4 regions of the Streptomyces viridosporus T7A genome follow, and region 4 is predicted to be linked to each of the others. Evidence: riboswitches for the same ligand, from Rfam matches in the RefSeq annotation. Region 4 holds a riboswitch; each other region holds the start of a gene.

Region 1 (4,812 bases), 5.0 Mb from region 4:
CGAGGAGGCCGCCGACCAGGCCCTGCGCCGCGACCTGCCGGTCGGCGTGCGCTGGATGACCCTCCCGGAGGCCAAGGAACTGGGCGCGCTCGCCCTGTTCGACGAGACGTACGGCGAGAAGGTCCGCGTCGTCGAGATCGGCGGCGCCTGGTCCCGGGAACTGTGCGGCGGCACCCACGTCGAGCACGCCTCGCAGATCGGCACGGTCGCGCTGACCTCCGAGTCGTCGGTCGGCGCCGGCATGTGCCGCCTGGAGGCCGCCGTCGGCATCGAGGGCTTCGGCTACCTGGCCCGCGAACGCGACCCGGTGACCCGCATCGCCGAGCAGCTCCAGGCACCACGCGCCGAACTCCCCGACCGCGTCGCCGGATTGCCGGACCGGCTGAAGTCCGCCGACCGGGAGAACCAGCGAATCCGCGAGCAGGCCGACCGGGCCCGGGCGAGCGACCTCAAGGCCGACGCCACCGACGTCGACGGCACTCCGGTGGTCACCGCCACCAGGGACGGCGACGCCCAGGCTCTCGCCATCGCCGTACGCGACCGCCTGCCCGCCGCCCGGCCCGGTGAGCGGCACAGCCCGAAGGGGAACGGAGTGCCGGCACCGTCCGTCCCGACCCACCGGCCGGGCGGCGGCAGCGGTACGCCGATGTCCGCCGTGTCCCTCATCAGTACACGGAAGTACCTCATCGCGGAGCTCGTCGGGGCACGCGGCCGGCGAGCCCGCAGTCACCGCACTTCGAACCGTTCGGCGCGCGGTAGTAGAGGCAGCAGCTCAGGCGGCGGAACGCGAGGTCGGGGCCGGTGAGCACTCCGGTGCCCGCCAGGCGTCCGGTGTTCAGCAGCGCGGTCGTGAGGTCGGTGAGCGGTCCGCGCACGGCGGGACGGAGCGCGAGCAGGGCATGGGCCGCGCCGACGAGTGCCGACGCCGAGTTGCCGTCCAGCAGACGCGGGGCGACCTTGACGCGCAAGCCGTCGGCCAGTGCCGACAGGTGACGTGTCACCTGCTGGTACAGGGCGTGGACGGCACCGTCGTCGAGCCGGTCGTCGAGCCGGTCGACGTGCCAGCCGGCCGGCCGGGGCAGCCGGAGGGCCGGTCCGTCGTCGGCCCGCTGCAGCCCCTCGAGGTCGGGGACGATCCCGTGCAGGACGACGCAGGCCAGGGCCGGGGACCAGAGGCGGGCGGCGTGACCGAGCTGGGCGATGGAGACGTCGACGCGCGGCTCCTGGGTGCGGTGGCGGCGTGCGACGGCTTCGGCGAGGTCGGTGAAACCCGCCGCGTAGGAACGGGCGACCGGATGCCAGCCGTCGTCCCGTCCGCCGAGCTGCAGGGCGAAGAAGCCGCCGAGGCCCGCCACGTCACGCAGGGCGGCGGTGACGGACGCGGCTGAGGCACGGGCGTCGTGCACGGTTCTGTCCTCCCTCCGGCTCTCCGTCCGCACGATCAGGAGGCCGTACGCCGTCGTGGCGGCGTGATGGCGTACAGGTCGAGGATGTCCGGCCGGGGTGCGACGCCCGGTCCGCCGGCGCGTGCCCAGGCGGCGATGTCCTCGGTCGCGTCCGGGTCGTTGACCAGCCCCAGCCAGACGGGCCGGGCACCGGCGGCCCGGCCCTCCGCGGAGGGCTGGACGACGATGACGTTGGCCTGGTCGCAGACGTCCAGGCAGGCGGACACCCGCACCGGCACCTGAGCACGCAGACGTGCCGTCTGGGCCGCGTGGTCGACGCCGGTCACTTTGGGGCTGCCGCAGCAGCAGTCGCGGCACACGACGACACGGCACGGCACGGGGCCGTTCGCCGCTTCGGTCCTCGCGTCGTCAGTCGTTCGTCCGGTCGGCGTTGCGGGCATGCGGTGCCGTTCCTCTCTCCGGGGAGATCCGCCCCGGTGGTCCGTCGAGGAGGCGACCGCGTGAGTCTCCTGGCTCTCGGGTCGATGCTCGTCCCGGCCTTCCCACCCGCTGCCGGGCAGTGGCCTGTCGGGAGTCGCTCGCCGATCACAGTGGCGGGACCGCGCCGGATTCACACCGGCTTCCTCGTTCCGCCGTCGCCTTGTCGACGGCCATCATCCCATCCCAAACCAGCGTCCTCCCCGCCGACGCGGGAGTCCGTCCGGCTACGTGTGCATCTACCCGAGATCAACTTTGGTGGGCAGTCCTGGGTGCGGTGCACGGCCGACGGCAGTGTGAAGGACCTGCCCCCGCGATCCGTGACCGCGGCAGCTCGATCCGCAACAACTCCGACCGCACCGCCCACGTGCATGAGAAGCACAACCACGTCGGCCGCTGGGTCTGCGTCACCCGCAGCGGCGGCTCCCTCCACGACCTGCGCGACCACCACCTCAACGACCAGACCCGGTCGCTGAAGACCAACCGCAACGCCTGCGGCTGAACGCCCCCGGCGATCGCGTGCGAAAAGACCCCCGGCCCTGAACAGCAGGGCCGGGGGTCTTCTTCGTGGAGCGCCGGGCAGGCCTTGCACCTGCATCTCCCCGCAGGAAGCGGGACGTCTTTCCTTGGACCACCAACGCACAGCCCGCCACCGGCACAACCAGCAGCACGCTCAAGATCCACTCTACCGCAGTCGCAGCAGGCAGCGCACAGCCAGGGCGGCTCCTGCCAACTCGCCGGTCGGCGCCCGGGTCTGAAAGCCGTTCTCGTCTTTCCCTCCCGCGCGGCACCGCCAAGGAGGCAAGAAGGAACGGCCAGGATGCTCCGGCCGCTTGCGGCGCCGGGCAAGCCGGCGGCCACGAGGTCACCGCGCGGCCGCCCGCCGGCAAGGAGCATCCCCCGCTCCTGACGCAGCACGCCGCCGCCGGAGCGACCCTCCTACGGCCGTCCGCCCGGCTCCCCTCAGCGCCACAACGCGTGCGAGGGCGGCGCGTACTCATCGCAGGTACGTGCCGCCCCCGCAGCTTCACTCCCCAGTGGGATGACGTCTACCCACGGCCGGACCGCTCACGCAGTCCCGACCCGGCAGGGGAACTCACCGAGCCGTGCGCCCCGTACGGCCGGCTGGTCGTCCGGGACCGCACGGGCGGGCGTGGTCGGGCAGGTCACGGCGGTCCGGCGGATGGTTTCGGGTGTCAGCCGTGAGAGCTGCTGCAGCCGTTGCCGTCCCGGTCGTGGTCGCGCTTGGTGCAGGAGTGCACGTCCGCGCGGGCACCGGAGGTGCTTGTACAGGTAGATGGTGTCCTTGTCCTTGTTCCACGGGAAGTTGCAGTTGTCGCGGTAGACCACGTTCTTGGCGTCGGAGTCGGTGCCGTGGCCGCCGCACAGCTTGATGTAGTCGCCGGGCTGCAGGTAGTGATGTCCGGTCAGGTGGCACCATGCGGGCAGGTCGAGCGGGGTGGCCGGGTCGGTGGCGATGACGTGGACGACGGTGCCCGGCTCCGCGCCGTCGATCTCCTTGCGTAGGCGCAGCAGGAGAGTGACGCAGAGCAAACCGGTGCCGTCGACGGTGTTGCCGGGCGCGGGGGTGTCGAGGTTGGTGGGTTTCATCGGCGGTAGGAGGTGACGGCGACAGCGGGCAGGAGGGCAAGGGAGAGGGCACCGCCGGTCCTCGCGCGCGTACGCGCCCTGCCAGGACCGGGCTGAACTTCGGCCTCGTGACTGTCTGCGAGCCCGGGGTCCTGGGAGAATCCGGGACGGGTCCTCCCAGGACACGCGTGGGGTCAGCGATGTTCCTTCGCAGTGCCGTCCGCGCGGACGTGCTCCGCCGGCGGGTGTCGTTCCTCCTTCTGTCCAGGGCGAGTGCGCAGCAGGACGGCGAGGGCTGCGGCGGCCGCGACCGCGGCCAGGCCGAGCAGCAGAGTGCGGTCGGGGACCGCGCCCGCCCACCGGGACAGCCGCTCCTCCCAGGCGAACTCCGCGTCCGCTCCCATCAGGGAGGGCAGGGCGGAGGTGCCGTCAAAGACAAGGAAGAGGACGCCGAGCAGGATGAACATCACCCCGCCGGCCAGGGAGGTGGTGTGCAGCGGTACTTTTCCTACGTGGATCACCCGGCCGCGCAGCCACGGCCGGCGCCCGAGGTCGTAGCGGTCCCACAGGGCGGCCAGCACGCCGGGGTCACTCATCGCCGTCTTCTTGCTGTCGTGCCTGTTCGGCGGCCTCGTCGATGAGGTCGGTGAAGACGTCCGTGGGCTGGGCGCCGAGCACCGGCCGACCGTTGATCAGGAACGCGGGGGTGCTGGTGACCCCGATGCCGTAGCCCTCCTCGCTGTCGCGGGCGATCGCCTGGTGGGCGGCGTCGGAGACCATGTCCTTCTCGAACCGTGCGAGGTCCTGGATGCCGGCCTTCCGGGCCATGGAGATGAGGTTGTCCTCGCCGAAGTCGCCCGCGTTGCGCCGGCGCGGCTCGGCGTAGGCCTCGTCGTGGAACTGCCAGAAGCGGTTCTGCTGTCCGGCCGCCCAGCCGGCTCGCGCGGCCTGGTCCGACTCGGCGCCGAAGACGGGGAAGTTGCGCCACTCGATGCGCAGGATTCCCTTGTCGACGTAGTCGCGGACCAGGTCCGGCTCGGTCTCGCGGGCGAACCGGCCGCAGAAGGGGCACTGGAAGTCGGAGTACTCGATCAGCACGACGGGTGCGTCCGGGCTGCCGAGGGCGAGCGGGTCGGAGTCGTCCCGGCGGGCCAGGGCGAGCAGTTCCGGGTTCGCCGGCTCCTGTGCCTCGGACGTCGACACCGTGGCGGGGGCGGCCGTGCCGCCTCCGGTGGTGTCGCGGCCGAGGGTGAGGGCGAGGACGGCGGTCGCGACGGCGGCGGTCAGCACGATCACGGCGAGGACGCGCCGGGTGCGGCCGGGGCGCGGCCGCCCGGCT
Region 2 (4,812 bases), 1.1 Mb from region 4:
TCCACTTCCTGGCCCTTCTCGTGCACGTGCTGGCGGCGGTGGCCGCGGTGCTCGCCGGCCCGTGGAAGCTCATGTGGTTCCTGCCCGCCATGCTGGGTTCGCTGGTGGCGGTCTGGTGCGTGCGGTACGGAGTCCGGTGGGCCGACGCGGCCGAAGCGGAGGAGGAGGCCCGTCGGGCAGGGACCGTCACGGATCCGTTACCCGAAGTCGTTCGCCCCGACGAGGAGTGACCGCGGAAGGCGGCCACGAGGCCGGTGGGCCCGTCGCCGTCCACCGGTGCGCCGGGAGCGCCGGGAGTGCCGGACCCGGTCGCCCGCCGGGCGGGGGTGCGATCCGGAAGTCCCGGCCCGGCCGGGGCGGTTCACCCCGACTCGGGAGCGTGCGGGCTGCTCGCGGGCGGCTCGGCGGGGCGGTCGCGGCCGCCGTCGTGGCCGGACGCCACCACGGCGAGGAGACCGACCACCACGGCCGCGGCGGCGACCCGGCCCGCGGCCCGCAGGACCCAGCCCGGCAGGGACCCGCCCTCGCGCCGGCCCGGCGCGCCCAGCCGCTCCGCCCGGCGGGCCGGCCGCAGCAGCCGGAGCAGCAGCAGGACGGCGACCGGCAGTTGCAGCAGCCACAGCACGGTGCGCGGCCACTCGCCGTACCAGACGTTGGTGCCGTACAGCAGGGTGTGCCACACGCTCAACACGTACACGACGATCACGAAGCGGTGCAGCCGGCGCCAGGCGTTCGCGCCGATGCGGTGCCGGACGTAGAACAGCAGCCCCAGGGGAATCGCCAGGTACAGGGCGCCCTGGCCGATCGGGATGGCGATCCGGCCGGTCCCGGAGTCGTACCAGCCGGGCACGAAGGTGTCCGCGAACCCGGCCCACAGCCGCTCGGCCCACGCCAACTGTGCCTCGTAGCGGACCAGTTCGGCCGCGAACATCAGCGCGTGCGCGAACATCAGCGCCATCGTGGTCAGACTGGTGGTGCGGTGCCAGCGCTCCAGTACGTGCCGGGAGACCGGCAGCCGGCTCGGGCGCGGCCCCGACAGCAGCAGCCCGAGCATGACCGTGCCCCAGGCCCACAGCAGCCCCGACCAGCCGAACGCCTGGCTGAGCAGGTACATCCAGTACCTGCCGGCGTCGTCCATGAACGGCATGACCGCGACCGTCGCCGAGTCACCCGACTCCATGCGCGCCCAGAAGAACACGAACACGGCCGCCGTGAGGACGACGGCCGCGGTCGCGTCGGGCAGCGCGGCCCGCAGGTCGGCGCGCAGGGTGACGCGTTCGACGGGGCTCCGCTCGCGTGTGGGCGGGGCGGTCGTGCCGTCCGCGTCCGGCGTCGCGTCTGGAAGCATGCCGTGGCCTCCCGGCAGTGGTCGTCCGCATGTGGTGAGGGTGGGGTTCCGGGGACCAAGTGTGGTCGAGAGGATCGGAGTTGCCGAGTCCCGATCAGGCCAGAGCGGCCGGCCGGGCCGGAGCCCGCCCTTTCGTCCACGACGCGGGGGAACGTACTATCGCCTGGTCATCACCGCGACGGGAGACAGGAAGCCGGTGCGAATCCGGCACGGTCCCGCCACTGTGACCGGGGAGTGCACCCCCTCGACACGCCACTGCGCGCGCCGCGGGAAGGCGGGGGGAACGTCGATCCGGGAGTCAGGAGACTGGCCTGTCGCGGGCCCGTTCCGAGGAGCGCGGACTCCCCAGGAGGCTTCACGTGTACGACGGCACGTCCCGTCCCCCGCTGTTCTCCCCTGCCCGCAGGCGCCGGTCCCCGCGCGCCGCGGCCGTGACCGCCGCCCTGTCGGCGGTCCTGCTGCTGACCGCCGGTTGCGGCGCGTCGCAGGACACCGCCCGGTCCGCGGAGCCCGCGGCGTCGTCGCTCGAGGGCTTCCCCCTCACCGTCGACAACTGCGGTGTGCGGACGACGTACGACAAGCCGCCGTCGCGGGTGGTCACCATCCACCAGCACCCGGCGGAGCTGATGCTCGCCCTGGGCCTGAAGGACCGCATGGTGGGCACCGCCTTCCCGGACTCGGCCGTCCTGCCGGAGCTGAGGAAGGACTACGCGGCCGTCCCGGAACTGGCGAAGAGGGAACCGTCGTTCGAGACGGTCCTGGAGGCCGAGCCGGATCTCGTCTACGGCGGCTACGGCAGCGCCTTCGCCGAGAAGGAGGGCCGCTCCCGCAAGGCGTTCGCCGACGCTGGCATCGACACCCACCTCAACCGCGAGTACTGCGGCAGGAAGCGGGTGACGATGGAGGACACCTACGAGGAGATCCGCACCGTCGGCCGGATCTTCGGCGTACCGGACCGGGCGGACGAACTGGTCGCCGATCTGAAAAGCCGGGTCGGCGAGGCCGCCGCGGCCGTCGAGGACGAGCCCGGTGTGTCCGTCTTCGTGTACGACAGCGGCGACAGGACCGCCTTCACCGCGGGCGGCAGGAGCCTGGGCACCGAGCTGATCCGGCTGGCCGGCGGGAGGAACGTCTTCGCCGACCTCGACGACGTCTTCGGCGACGTCTCCTGGGAACAGGTCGTCGCGCGCAAGCCGGAGGTCATCGCCGTCTACGACTACGCCGGTGCCGGGAGCGTGGAGCAGAAGAAGGAGTTCCTGCTCTCCCGGCCCGCGCTCGCCGACGTGCCGGCCGTGAAGAACAAGCGGTTCGTCGTCCTGCCGCTGACCGCCACCCTGGTCGGCATCCGGTCGGCGTACGCGGTCGAGGACCTGGCCCGCGGGCTGCACCCCGAGAGCTTCCGGTGATCCGCCCCGCCACGGACGCGGCGGACACCGCGGACACCGCGGACGCCTCCGCCGGGCCGGCCGCCGACCGGCGCCGGCCGGGCGGGGAGGACGGGAAGGGCGGGGAGGACGGGAAGGGCGGGAAGGGCGCGGGCCGGCCGGGCGGGAGGCGCGCGGGCCGGGGCACCCTCACCGCGACCCTCCTCGTGCTCGCCGCGCTGCTCGCGGTCTCGGCCACGGCGGGGCTGGCCATCGGCTCGGTCCGGGTGCCGCCCGGCCAGGTGTGGGGCATCGTGACGCACGCGCTGGGCGCCCCCTGGCCGGAACCGGACTGGTCCGGGGCGCGGGAGACCATCGTGCTGGACGTGCGGGCGCCGCGCGTCCTGCTCGCGGTGGTGACCGGTGCCGGGCTCGCGGTCGTGGGCACCGCCCTGCAGGCCCTGCTGCGCAACCCGCTCGCCGAGCCCTACCTCCTGGGAGTCTCCTCCGGGGCGTCCCTGGGCGCGGTCGCGGTGATCGTGTTCGGGGTGAGCGTGTTCGGGCCGGTGTCCCTGTCGGTCGCCGCGTTCGCGGGTGCGCTGGGCGCGCTGCTGCTCGTCTACGCCACCGCCCGCACCGGCGGCCGGATCACCTCGGTCCGGCTCGTGCTGTCCGGCGTCGCGATCGCGTCGGTGCTCACCGCGGTCCTGGACCTGCTGCTGCTCACCACCGGCCGGGGCAACGAGGCCCGCACGGTCCTCGCCTGGACCCTCGGCGGCCTCGGCGGCGTCACCTGGGGCACCCTCTGGCTGCCGGGCGCGGCCCTGCTGACCGGCGTCGGGGTCCTCATGACGCAGGCCCGCCACCTGAACCTGCTGCTGGCCGGCGAGGAGGCCGCCACCACGATGGGCCTGGACGTGGCCCGCTTCCGCGCCCGCATGTTCGTCCTGGTCTCCCTCGTCACGGGCGTGCTGGTCGCGGCGGCGGGGCCGATCGGCTTCGTCGGCCTGATGCTGCCGCACCTCGTGCGCCTGTTCGTCGGCGGCGATCACCGCCGGGTCCTGCCGACGGCCGCTCTCGGCGGAGCCGTCTTCCTGGTCTGGGCCGACATCGCCGCGCGGACCGTCGCCGCGCCCATGGAGATCCCCGTCGGGGTGCTCACGGCGCTGTGCGGCGGCCCGTTCTTCCTGTGGCTCATGCGCCGCGACGCCCGCCGCGGCACCGACCGAGGAGGGGCATGAGGGCGACCGAACTCGTCGTCGACGGGGTCACGCTCACCGCCGGGGCGCGCCGTCTGGTCCAGGACGTCTCCCTGACCGCCCGCCCGGGCGAGGTGATCGGCCTGGTCGGCCCCAACGGCAGCGGCAAGTCCAGCCTCCTGCGCGCCGTCTACCGCGTCCTGCGCCCCGCCGCCGGCCGGGTCCGCGTCGACGGTGCCGACGCCTGGTCGCTGCCCGTGCGGCGGCTGGCCCGCACCGTCGCGGCGGTGGTGCAGGAGCCGGGTGCCGGCGTCGACCTCACGGTCCGCGAGGTCGTCGCGATGGGCCGCACCCCGCACAAACGGCTGCTCGACGGCGACACCGCCGAGGACACCGCGCTGATCGAGGAGGCCCTCACCGCGGTGGACGCCACCGATCTGGCCGACCGCTCCTTCGACCGGCTCTCCGGCGGCGAACGCCAGCGCGTGCTCATCGCCCGCGCCCTCGCCCAGCAGCCCTCCCTGCTCGTGCTGGACGAGCCGACCAACCACCTCGACATCCGCCACCAGCTCGACGTCCTCGGCACACTGCGGCAGTTGCCCGCCACCGCTCTGGTCGCCCTGCACGACCTCAACCTGGCCGCCTCCCACTGCGACCGCCTCTACGTGCTGCGCGACGGCCGGGTCACCGCCTCCGGCCCGCCCGCCGAGGTCCTCACCCCCCGGCTGCTGGCCGAGGTCTACGGCGTCACGGCCGAGGTCGCCGTCCATCCGGGCACGGGGGCACCCCAGGTGACGTTCCTCCCCGGGCGTCCGCGGCCCGGTGCGCCGTCCGGACGGGCGCGGCCCGCGGCCGACGCGCCCCGCGAGGAGGAATGCCACACACTCCTGTAGAGGGGACG
Region 3 (4,812 bases), 3.3 Mb from region 4:
CGTACGACGGCGAGGTCCGCGCCGTCGAGCAGCGCCGGCAGTTCCTCCGCCACGTCCACCCGGGTCGGGTTGCCGATCCGGTAGGCGGCGCCGGAGGCACGGGCCGCCAGCAGGTCCGTGTCGGCGGTCGACAACAACAACACAGTGCTCATGCGGGCGCTCCCGGTGGAATGAAAGGCAGTCCTTGCGGCGCGCCCGACTCGATGAGCCGCCACAGCGCGTCCGTGTCCGCGTGCTGTTCGATGAGATCGCCGAGCCGGTCGAGCTGCTCCTCGCGCAGCGCGGCGAAGGAGGTGTCCGGGGCGGGCGTGAAGCGGCGTCCCGCGGCGGCGGCCACCTCGCGCAGGAAGGCCCGGCGGAAGCCGTCCGACTCCAGCGAGCCGTGCCAGTGCGTGCCCCAGGTCTGTCCGACCCGGCAGCCGTCCAGGCCGTGTCCCCGGTCGTCGGAGAAGAACGTCTCCCCGCCGGTCACCTCGGCGACCCCGTGATGGATCTCGTACCCCTCGACCCGCTCGCCGAGGGCCTGCCCGGTGGGCCGGGCGAGCGTCTTCTCCCGGGCGAACCGCACCCGCACCGGCAGGATCCCGAGGCCGTCCACGTGCCCCCGGCGGCTCTCCACGTCGTCCTCGATGTGTTCGCCGAGGAGCTGGAAGCCGCCGCAGATCCCGAGCACGGGCCGTCCCCCGGCGGCCCGCCGCGCCAGCGCGTCCGCGAGTCCGCGCTCGCGCAGCCACTGCAGCGCCCGCACCGTGCCGCGGGTCCCGGGCACCACCACGAGGTCGGCGTCGGCCAGTTCCTCGGGCCGGTCCACGAACCGCACCACGACCCCCGGTTCGGCGGCGAGCGCGTCCACGTCGGTGAAGTTGGACATCAGCGGCACCGCGCACACGGCGACCCGCAGCACGTCCTCACCGACCGGCGCGGCCACCGCGGACTCCCGTACGGCGCCGCGCAGCGACACCCTGAGTCCGTCCTCCTCGTCGATGCCGAGCCCGTGCCGGAAGGGCAGCACGCCGTACGTCCGCCGCCCGGTCAGGCCGTGCAGCATCTCCAGTCCGGGTTCCAGCAGCGACACGTCGCCGCGGAACTTGTTCACCAGGAACCCGGCGACCAGCCGCTGGTCCTCGGGGGAGAGCAGGGCGACGGTGCCGAAGAAGGAGGCGAAGACGCCGCCCCGGTCGATGTCGCCCACCACCAGGACCGGCAGCCCGGCGTTCCGGGCGACGCCCATGTTCACGATGTCCGTGCGGCGCAGGTTGATCTCGGCCGGGCTCCCGGCCCCCTCGCAGATCACCGCGTCGTACGTGTCCCGCAACTGCTCCAGGCAGTCCAGCACCGTGCCCAGCAGCCGCTGTTGACGTCCTCCGTGGTAGCCGCGCGCGCTCATCTCCCCGACGGGCCGGCCCAGCAGCACCACCTGGCTGCTGCGCTCCCCGCCCGGTTTGAGCAGCACCGGGTTCATCAGCGCGGTCGGCTCGATCCGGCAGGCCTGGGCCTGCATGGCCTGCGCCCGCCCGATCTCGGCGCCCTCGCGCGTCACGAACGAGTTCAGCGACATGTTCTGCGCCTTGAACGGCGCGACCTTGACGCCCTGCCGCACCAGCCACCGGCAGATCCCGGCGGTCACCACGCTCTTGCCGGCGTCCGAGGTGGTCCCGGCGACCAGCAGACCCCCACCGTTCACGCCGCACGTCCCTTCACGGCGAGCCGCGCGGCGGCACCGACGCCGAGCGCGAGCCAGCCGACCCGTCGCGAGAGCCGTACCGCCCGGTCGATGTCGCGCACGGTCACCGCCCGGCCGCCGCCGTTGAGGACGGGCCGGTGCTCGGTCCGCCCGCCGTAGGACAGCGTCCCGCCGAGCCGCACGCCGAGCGCGCCCGCGAAGGACGCCTCCACGGGGCCGGCGTTGGGGCTCGGGTGCAGGGCTGCGTCCGCCCGCCACGCCCGCACGGCCCCGCGCGGGTCCGGTCCGGTGAGCGCGGCGAGCACGGCGGTCAGCCGCGCCCCCGGCCACCCGGCCACGTCGTCGAGGCGGGCGGAGGCCCAGCCGTAGCGGCGGTAGCGGGGGGACTTGTGGCCGACCATCGCGTCCAGCGTGTTGACGGCCCGGAAGCCGAGCAGGCCCGGCACCCCGGCGACGGCCCCCCACACCAGCGCGCCGACGACGGCGTCGGAGGTGTTCTCGGCGACGGACTCCACCACCGCGCGGGCGATCCCGTCGGCGTCCAGCGCCTGCGGGTCCCGCCCGCACAGGTGGGGCAGCCGCACCCGCGCCGCCTCGACGTCCCCGGCCTCGAGGGCCCGCCCGACGGCCCGGGCCTCGCGGGCCAGCGACGTCCCGCCCACGACGGCCCAGGTGGCGGCACCGGTCAGGGCGACGGAGGCGGCGGGGGAGGACCGCACGCAGCGGGCGGCCAGACCTCCCAGCGCGACGGCCCCGCCGACGCAGACGGCGGTGTGCACCGCGCCCCGGCCCCGGTCGTCCCGCCACAGCACCCGTTCCACGGCAGCCGCGGCCCGCCCGAAAGCGGCGACCGGGTGCCCGCGGCGGGGATCGCCGAGCAGCAGGTCGCCGAGGAGGCCGGCGGCGGCGCCGTACGCGAACACGCGATCGGCACCCATGGGGTCAGCCGGTCGTGGATCCGGCGGGAATTCCGGTGCGAGGGGCCCCGGGACGGGGCGGAGCGTCGCTGGTCGACCTCAACAGGCAGCCGCGCATGGCGTTGTGTCCTCACTCAGGGTGTCCACGCCCTGGCTCGACGAGACCGGCGGCGAGAGTTCCTGGCTCCCGGGGCGAACGCCCCGGTGACAGTGGCGGGACCGCGCCGGACTCTCACCGGCTTCCTCTCCTGCCGCCGTATTGGCTGAGGCAGTCCACCACGGCCGTGGAAGAACCGTCAACTTGCCGTTGACCTGCGAGGCTGAAGTGTGCCGAGGCCCACAGAGGTGCGCCGGTGGGGGAACGGCGGGCGGGAGCCGCGAACGCACGCGGACGGGCGGTGCGGGGCCGAAGCCCCCGCACCGCCCGTCGGACGGAGACGACCCGCGGTCAGGCCATGATCAGGGAGATCCCGTACGCCACCGCCGCCGCGCACGCCGCGAAGCAGGTGTAGGCGCCGGTGACCGCCAGGGCCGCGGGCCGGCCCTGGGCGGCGGCCCGGTCGCGGTGGGACAGACCGGCGATGCCGAGGGTGAACAGGCCCACCAGGGCCACGGTGACCACGAGGCTGACGCCGAAGACGGAACCGAGGGCCGCCCAGTCGATCTGCATGGTGCTCTTCTTCCTTCGTGCCGGGTCGCGGTCAGACGGTCGTCTTGGTCGGCGGGTCGGTGGCCACCTGCTCCGGGAAGGCGGCCGCGAACTCGTCGGTCACGGTGCCGGCCGGGGGCGGGGTCACGGCGGCCACCGCCTGGGTCACCACGCCGGACGGCTCCTCGCCGGAGGCGTCGGTGTCGTTGACGTTGGTGTGGTCGACGATCTCGCGCCGGGAGATCTTCCAGATCGCCGCGCTGGAGACGACCAGGAAGACGGCCACCACGGCGGTGCCCCAGGAACCGAAGCCGCAGATCCACTCGGCGATCGCCGCGACCAGGGCGGCGGCGGGCAGCGTCAGGCCCCAGGCGACGAACATCCGGGTGGCCGTCGACCAGCGGACGACACCGCCCTTGCGGCCCAGGCCGGCGCCCATCACGGCACCGGAGACGGAGTGCGTGGTGGACAGCGAGAAGCCGAGGTGGGAGGAGGCCAGGATGACCGTCGCGGCGCTGGTCTGGGCGGCGAAGCCCTGCTGCGGCTGGAGGTCGGTCAGGCCCTTGCCCATGGTGCGGATGATGCGCCAGCCGCCGAGGTAGGTGCCGAGCGCGATGGCGACGCCCGCGGAGACGATGACCCACAGGGGCGGGTCGGAGTCGGGGGCGAGGGCGCCGCCGGCGACCAGGGCCAGGGTGATGATGCCCATCGTCTTCTGGGCGTCGTTGGTGCCGTGGGCCAGGGAGACCAGACCGGCCGAGGCGATCTGGCCGGCGCGGTAGCCCTTCTCGGCGGCCTCGCCGTCGGCCTTCTTGCCCATCCGGTAGGTGAGCCGGGTCGCGAGCATCGCGGCGACGCCGGCGACCAGCGGGGCGGCGATCGCGGGGATCAGCACCTTGGTGACCAGGACGTCGCCGTGCACCGCGCCGACGCCGGCGGAGGCGACGGTGGCGCCGATCAGACCGCCCATGAGGGCGTGCGAGGAGCTGGACGGCAGGCCGACCAGCCAGGTGAGGAGGTTCCAGAGGATCGCGCCGACCAGGGCGGCGAAGATGACCTCGGGACGGATGCCGGCCTCGTCGACGAGGCCCTTGGAGATCGTGTTGGCGACCTCGACCGACAGAAAGGCACCGACGAGGTTCAGCACGGCGGACATGGCCACCGCGACCTTGGGCCTCAGCGCACCGGTCGAAATGGTCGTCGCCATCGCGTTCGCGGTGTCGTGGAAACCGTTCGTGAAATCGAACGCGAGTGCGGTCACCACCACAATCGCGAGGATCAGCGAGAAGCTTTCCATTTACCCAGGCATTCGTTCGAGGTCATTGGCTGGACGAACGTAGGTAACCAGGGTGAACGGAAGATGAACTGGAATGGGCATCACGGTGACCGTAAGAGGGGGTGGTTGCTCCGCCGGACGGCGCAACCGCCGCCGTGTCCGGCGGACGGCCCCGTGCTGGGGCGCCGAGCGGCCCGCTGAGGCCTCTTCAGCCGATCGAGTGGACCGCCGAAGTGGTTTCCGTCACCCGGGAGCGTGCCGCCTGACAGGATCGCGGCATGGCAGG
Region 4 (4,812 bases):
ACGACCGCACCACCCCCTCCTCTAGATTTCCTGCGCACGATCGCCGGTGATCAGTGAGGGGACGGAACCGTCTGATGTCGCAAGCCCCAGGAACCGGCAGGGAGCCGGTGGTGACGCCCGTGCGCGTCGTCATCGCCCTCTGTCTCGTCGCACCCTTCGTGGCCATGCTGTGGGTCGGGTCGTACGCGAAGACCGACCCCGTCGTCATCGGCATCCCGTTCTTCTACTGGTACCAGATGTTATGGGTGGTCCTCTCGACCGCGCTGACGATGGTCGCGTACAAGCTGTGGCAGCGTGACCAGCGCGCCCGCAGGGCCTCGAAGGGCGGTGCGGGGCGGTGAACGACGGTGTCAACGGCGTGGCACTCGCCGTCTTCGTCTTCTTCTTCGCGCTCGTCACGGTCATGGGATTCCTGGCCGCGCGCTGGCGCAAGGCGGCGAACGAGCACAGCCTCGACGAATGGGGCCTGGGCGGACGGTCGTTCGGCACCTGGGTGACCTGGTTCCTGCTCGGCGGCGACCTGTACACCGCGTACACCTTCGTGGCCGTGCCGGCGGCGATCTACGCGGCGGGCGCGGCGGGCTTCTTCGCCGTGCCGTACACGATCCTCGTGTACCCGCTGATCTTCACCTTCCTGCCCCGGCTGTGGTCGGTGTCGCACAAGCACGGCTATGTGACCACGTCCGACTTCGTGCGCGGCCGGTTCGGCTCGAAGGGGCTGTCGCTGGCGGTCGCGCTCACCGGCATCCTGGCGACGATGCCGTACATCGCGCTCCAACTGGTCGGCATCCAGGCCGTGCTGGACGTGATGGGCGTCGGCGGCGGTGAGAGCACCCACTGGTTCGTCAAGGACCTGCCGCTGCTGATCGCCTTCGGCGTGCTGGCGGCGTACACGTACTCGTCGGGTCTGCGGGCCCCCGCACTGATCGCGTTCGTGAAGGACACGCTGATCTACCTCGTGATCGCGGTGGCGATCATCTACATCCCGATCAAGCTGGGCGGCTTCGACGACATCTTCGCCAAGGCGAGCGAGGCGTACAACGAGACCAACCCGGCCACGGGCGCGCCGCGCGGTGCGCTGGTGCCGGGCGAGGCGGGCCAATGGACTTACGCCACGCTGGCGTTGGGCTCGGCGCTCGCGCTGTTCATGTACCCGCACTCGATCACCGCGACGCTGTCCTCGCGCAGCCGTGAGGTGATCCGCCGCAACACCACCATCCTGCCGCTGTACTCGCTGATGCTGGGGCTGCTGGCGCTGCTGGGCTTCATGGCGATCGCGGCGGGCGTGGAGGTGCAGAACGGCCAGCTGGCGATCCCCCAGCTGTTCGAGGACATGTTCCCGGACTGGTTCGCGGGCGTGGCCTTCGCGGCGATCGGCATCGGCGCGCTGGTGCCGGCGGCGATCATGTCGATCGCGGCGGCGAACCTCTTCACCCGCAACATCTACAAGGACTTCCTCAAGCCGGACGCGACACCGGCCCAGGAGACCAAGGTCTCCAAGATCGTCTCCCTGCTGGTGAAGGTGGGCGCGCTGGCCTTCGTCCTGACCATGGACAAGACGGTCGCCATCAACTTCCAGCTGCTGGGCGGCATCTGGATCCTGCAGACCTTCCCGGCGCTGGTGGGCGGCCTGTTCACCCGCTGGTTCCACCGCTGGGCGCTGCTCGCGGGCTGGGCGGTCGGCATGGTCTACGGCACGGTCGCCGCCTACGGGGTGGCCTCGCCGACGCAGAAGCACTTCGGCGGCTCGGCGAAGGAGATCCCGGGCATCGGCGAGATCGGCTACATCGGTCTCACCGCCTTCGTGATCAACGTCCTGGTGACGGTCGTGCTGACCTTCGTCCTGAAGGCCGTCAAGGCCCCCGAGGGCATCGACCGGACGAAGCCGGAGGACTACACGGCGGACGCGGGCGACCCGGGCGTCCAGGTGGAGCTTCCGCCGGCCACGGCGGGCAGCGCGCACTGACGCCGCGCTCAGGGCCACGGGCCGCCGGGGGGATCCGGCGGCCCGTTGTCGTACCCGTCGGGCGCACCCGCCCCCGTGGACGCCGTCGTCCGGCCGGTGGAGCCGGGCGGGCACGGCGAACTCGGTGGGAGCACCGCGCGGGCCTGCCTCCGGGACGGGCCGCGCGGCTCCGGGAGGAGCGGTGCCCGCCCTGGCGAGCCGGGGGACGGGGCGAAGCGGGTGGCGGCCGAGGGCCGTGCCCGGGGCGTGCTGTCGAGCCGGCGCACCACGCGCCCCGCCCACCGCGTCCACGAGCGGCCGGGCCTCCCCCTCGCACCCGAGCGCGGCCGGAACCCCCTTCCGTGTCCGCCGGAACCCCCTCCCGTATCCGGACGACCTCACGCTTCTCGCCTATGCGTTGACACTCCGACACCACCGAGACACAAGATATGGGCCTGCCGACAGCACCCGGCACAAGATGTATGCTCATGCTCGCTGTCGCCGCAGGGGAATCCGGTGCGAATCCGGAACTGTCCCGCAACGGTGTACTTGTGCGTGCCCGCGTCATCCCGCGGACGCGCACGGGCTTCAGTCCGAGGACCTGCCGACAGTGCGCCCGGCCGTCCGGTCCGGGTGCCCTGACGTCCGGGCCTCGTGGAATGGGCCGGTGGACGCGACGCCGCGTGCGCTCGTGTGCTGCCCCCTGCCCTCGACGAGGCCTCCGTGCCGAGCGAGGGAGAGCCCCACGTGACCATCGCGCCAGCCGATCCGGCTTCAGCGGTCGACGTGACAGAGCGGAGCGACGGCCCCGGTGCCGCGCTGCTGCGGACCCTGACCGAGCTGACCGCCGACCTGCCCGACGCGGACCCCGGCCGGGTCGCCGCCGCCGCGCTGCGCGGCCGGTCCGCCCGCGCCGACGAGACGGAGCTGCGGGAGCTGGCCACCGAGGCCGCGGCCGGGCTCATCTCCGAGGACCCCGCCTACTCCCGGCTCGCCGCCCGGCTGCTGACCATCGGCATCCGAGCCGAGGCCGCCTCGCAGGGCGTCACGTCGTTCACCGGGTCCGTCGCGACCGGGCACCGCGAGGGCCTGATCGCCGACCGCACCGCCGCGTTCGTCCGGCTGCACGCGGACCGGCTCGACGCGCTGATCGACACCGGGGCCGACGACCGCTTCGGCTACTTCGGCCTGCGCACCCTCCACAGCCGGTACCTGCTGCGGCACCCGATCACCCGCAAGGTCGTCGAGACGCCGCAGCACTTCCTGCTGCGCGTCGCCGCCGGTCTCGCCGAGGACGACAGCGTCCGGTCGGTGGACGAGGTCGCCGCGCTGTACGGGCTGATGAGCCGCCTGGACTACCTGCCCTCCTCCCCCACCCTGTTCAACTCCGGTACGCGGCACCCCCAGATGTCGTCCTGCTACCTCCTGGACTCCCCCAAGGACGAGCTGGACTCCATCTACGACCGCTACCACCAGGTGGCCCGCCTCTCGAAGCACGCCGGCGGCATCGGCCTGTCCTACTCCCGCATCCGCTCGCGCGGTTCGCTGATCCGCGGCACCAACGGGCACTCCAACGGCATCGTCCCGTTCCTGAAGACGCTGGACGCCTCGGTCGCCGCCGTGAACCAGGGCGGGCGGCGCAAGGGCGCGGCGGCGGTCTACCTGGAGACCTGGCACTCGGACATCGAGGAGTTCCTGGAGCTGCGCGACAACACCGGTGAGGACGCCCGCCGCACGCACAACCTGAACCTCGCGCACTGGGTGCCGGACGAGTTCATGCGCCGGGTGGACGCCGACGGCCCGTGGTCGCTGTTCTCCCCGGCGGACGTGCCGGAGCTGGTCGACCTGTGGGGCGAGGAGTTCGACGCGGCGTACCGGGCCGCCGAGGAGAAGGGGCTGGCCAGGAAGACCCTCCCCGCGCGCGAGCTGTACGGCCGGATGATGCGCACCCTCGCGCAGACCGGCAACGGCTGGATGACCTTCAAGGACGCCGCCAACCGCACGGCGAACCAGACGGCGACCCCGGGCCACGTCATCCACTCCTCCAACCTCTGCACGGAGATCCTGGAGGTCACCGACGACGGGGAGACGGCGGTCTGCAACCTGGGATCGGTCAACCTCGGCGCGTTCGTCGACACGGCGGCCGGCGACATCGACTGGGAGCGGCTGGACCGGACCGTCCGCACGGCCGTCACGTTCCTCGACCGGGTCGTGGACATCAACTTCTACCCGACCGAGCAGGCGGGCCGCTCCAACGCCCGCTGGCGTCCGGTGGGCCTCGGCGCGATGGGCCTGCAGGACGTCTTCTTCAAGCTGCGCCTGCCCTTCGACTCGCCCGAGGCGCGGACCCTGTCCACCCGGATCGCCGAGCGGATCATGCTCGCCGCGTACGAGGCCTCCGCCGACCTGGCCGAGGACAAGGGACCGCTGCCGGCCTGGGAGAAGACCCGCACCGCCCGGGGCGTGCTGCACCCCGACCACTACGACGTGGACCTGACGTGGCCGGAGCGCTGGGCCGCGCTGCGCGGACGGATCGCGTCCACCGGTCTGCGCAACTCCCTGCTGCTGGCCATCGCGCCCACCGCCACCATCGCCTCGATCGCGGGCGTGTACGAGTGCATCGAGCCGCAGGTGTCCAACCTGTTCAAGCGCGAGACGCTGTCCGGCGAGTTCCTCCAGGTCAACTCGTACCTGGTGAGCGACCTGAAGCGGCTGGGCGTGTGGGACGAGCGCACCCGGGAGGCGCTGCGCGAGGCGGGCGGCTCGGTGCAGGGCTTCGCCTGGATCCCCGACGACGTGCGCCGGCTGTACCGCACGGCGTGGGAGATCCCGCAGCGCTCGCTGATCGACACGGCCGCCGCCCGCAC

The links. A riboswitch is a leader RNA that binds a small molecule or an ion and turns the genes downstream of it on or off. The one in region 4 is predicted to bind cobalamin.
Region 1: another riboswitch for cobalamin. It lies ahead of CP969_RS02380 (hypothetical protein); the one in region 4 lies ahead of CP969_RS25545 (ribonucleoside-diphosphate reductase subunit alpha).
Region 2: another riboswitch for cobalamin. It lies ahead of CP969_RS30380 (ABC transporter substrate-binding protein); the one in region 4 lies ahead of CP969_RS25545 (ribonucleoside-diphosphate reductase subunit alpha).
Region 3: another riboswitch for cobalamin. It lies ahead of CP969_RS10255 (cobalamin biosynthesis protein); the one in region 4 lies ahead of CP969_RS25545 (ribonucleoside-diphosphate reductase subunit alpha).

The regions. Positions count from the first base shown of each region.
Region 1 covers NZ_CP023700.1:472,122-476,933, forward strand. Annotated here, with positions in the region: partial or broken gene CP969_RS34540 (hypothetical protein) at 56-196, shown strand; gene CP969_RS33580 ((2Fe-2S)-binding protein) at 684-1,406, opposite strand; gene CP969_RS02380 (hypothetical protein) at 1,442-1,846, opposite strand; cobalamin riboswitch at 1,889-2,077, opposite strand; gene CP969_RS34170 (hypothetical protein) at 2,251-2,385, shown strand; tRNA gene CP969_RS02390 (tRNA-Arg) at 2,452-2,524, opposite strand; partial or broken gene CP969_RS34175 (lamin tail domain-containing protein) at 3,080-3,305, opposite strand; partial or broken gene CP969_RS34180 (sulfurtransferase TusA family protein) at 3,351-3,494, opposite strand; gene CP969_RS02400 (hypothetical protein) at 3,668-4,069, opposite strand; gene CP969_RS02405 (DsbA family protein) at 4,062-4,812, opposite strand, start outside.
Region 2 covers NZ_CP023700.1:6,624,069-6,628,880, reverse strand. Annotated here, with positions in the region: gene CP969_RS30390 (hypothetical protein) at 1-230, shown strand, start outside; gene CP969_RS30385 (ferric reductase-like transmembrane domain-containing protein) at 362-1,348, opposite strand; cobalamin riboswitch at 1,496-1,677, shown strand; gene CP969_RS30380 (ABC transporter substrate-binding protein) at 1,708-2,754, shown strand; gene CP969_RS30375 (FecCD family ABC transporter permease) at 2,751-3,953, shown strand; gene CP969_RS30370 (ABC transporter ATP-binding protein) at 3,950-4,804, shown strand.
Region 3 covers NZ_CP023700.1:2,171,718-2,176,529, reverse strand. Annotated here, with positions in the region: gene cobN (cobaltochelatase subunit CobN) at 1-152, opposite strand, end outside; gene CP969_RS10260 (cobyric acid synthase) at 149-1,684, opposite strand; gene CP969_RS10255 (cobalamin biosynthesis protein) at 1,681-2,622, opposite strand; cobalamin riboswitch at 2,754-2,894, opposite strand; gene CP969_RS10250 (hypothetical protein) at 3,050-3,271, opposite strand; gene CP969_RS10245 (inorganic phosphate transporter) at 3,303-4,547, opposite strand; gene CP969_RS10240 (class II aldolase/adducin family protein) at 4,805-4,812, shown strand, end outside.
Region 4 covers NZ_CP023700.1:5,497,127-5,501,938, reverse strand. Annotated here, with positions in the region: gene CP969_RS25560 (DUF3311 domain-containing protein) at 75-341, shown strand; gene mctP (monocarboxylate uptake permease MctP) at 338-1,966, shown strand; cobalamin riboswitch at 2,428-2,568, shown strand; gene CP969_RS25545 (ribonucleoside-diphosphate reductase subunit alpha) at 2,693-4,812, shown strand, end outside.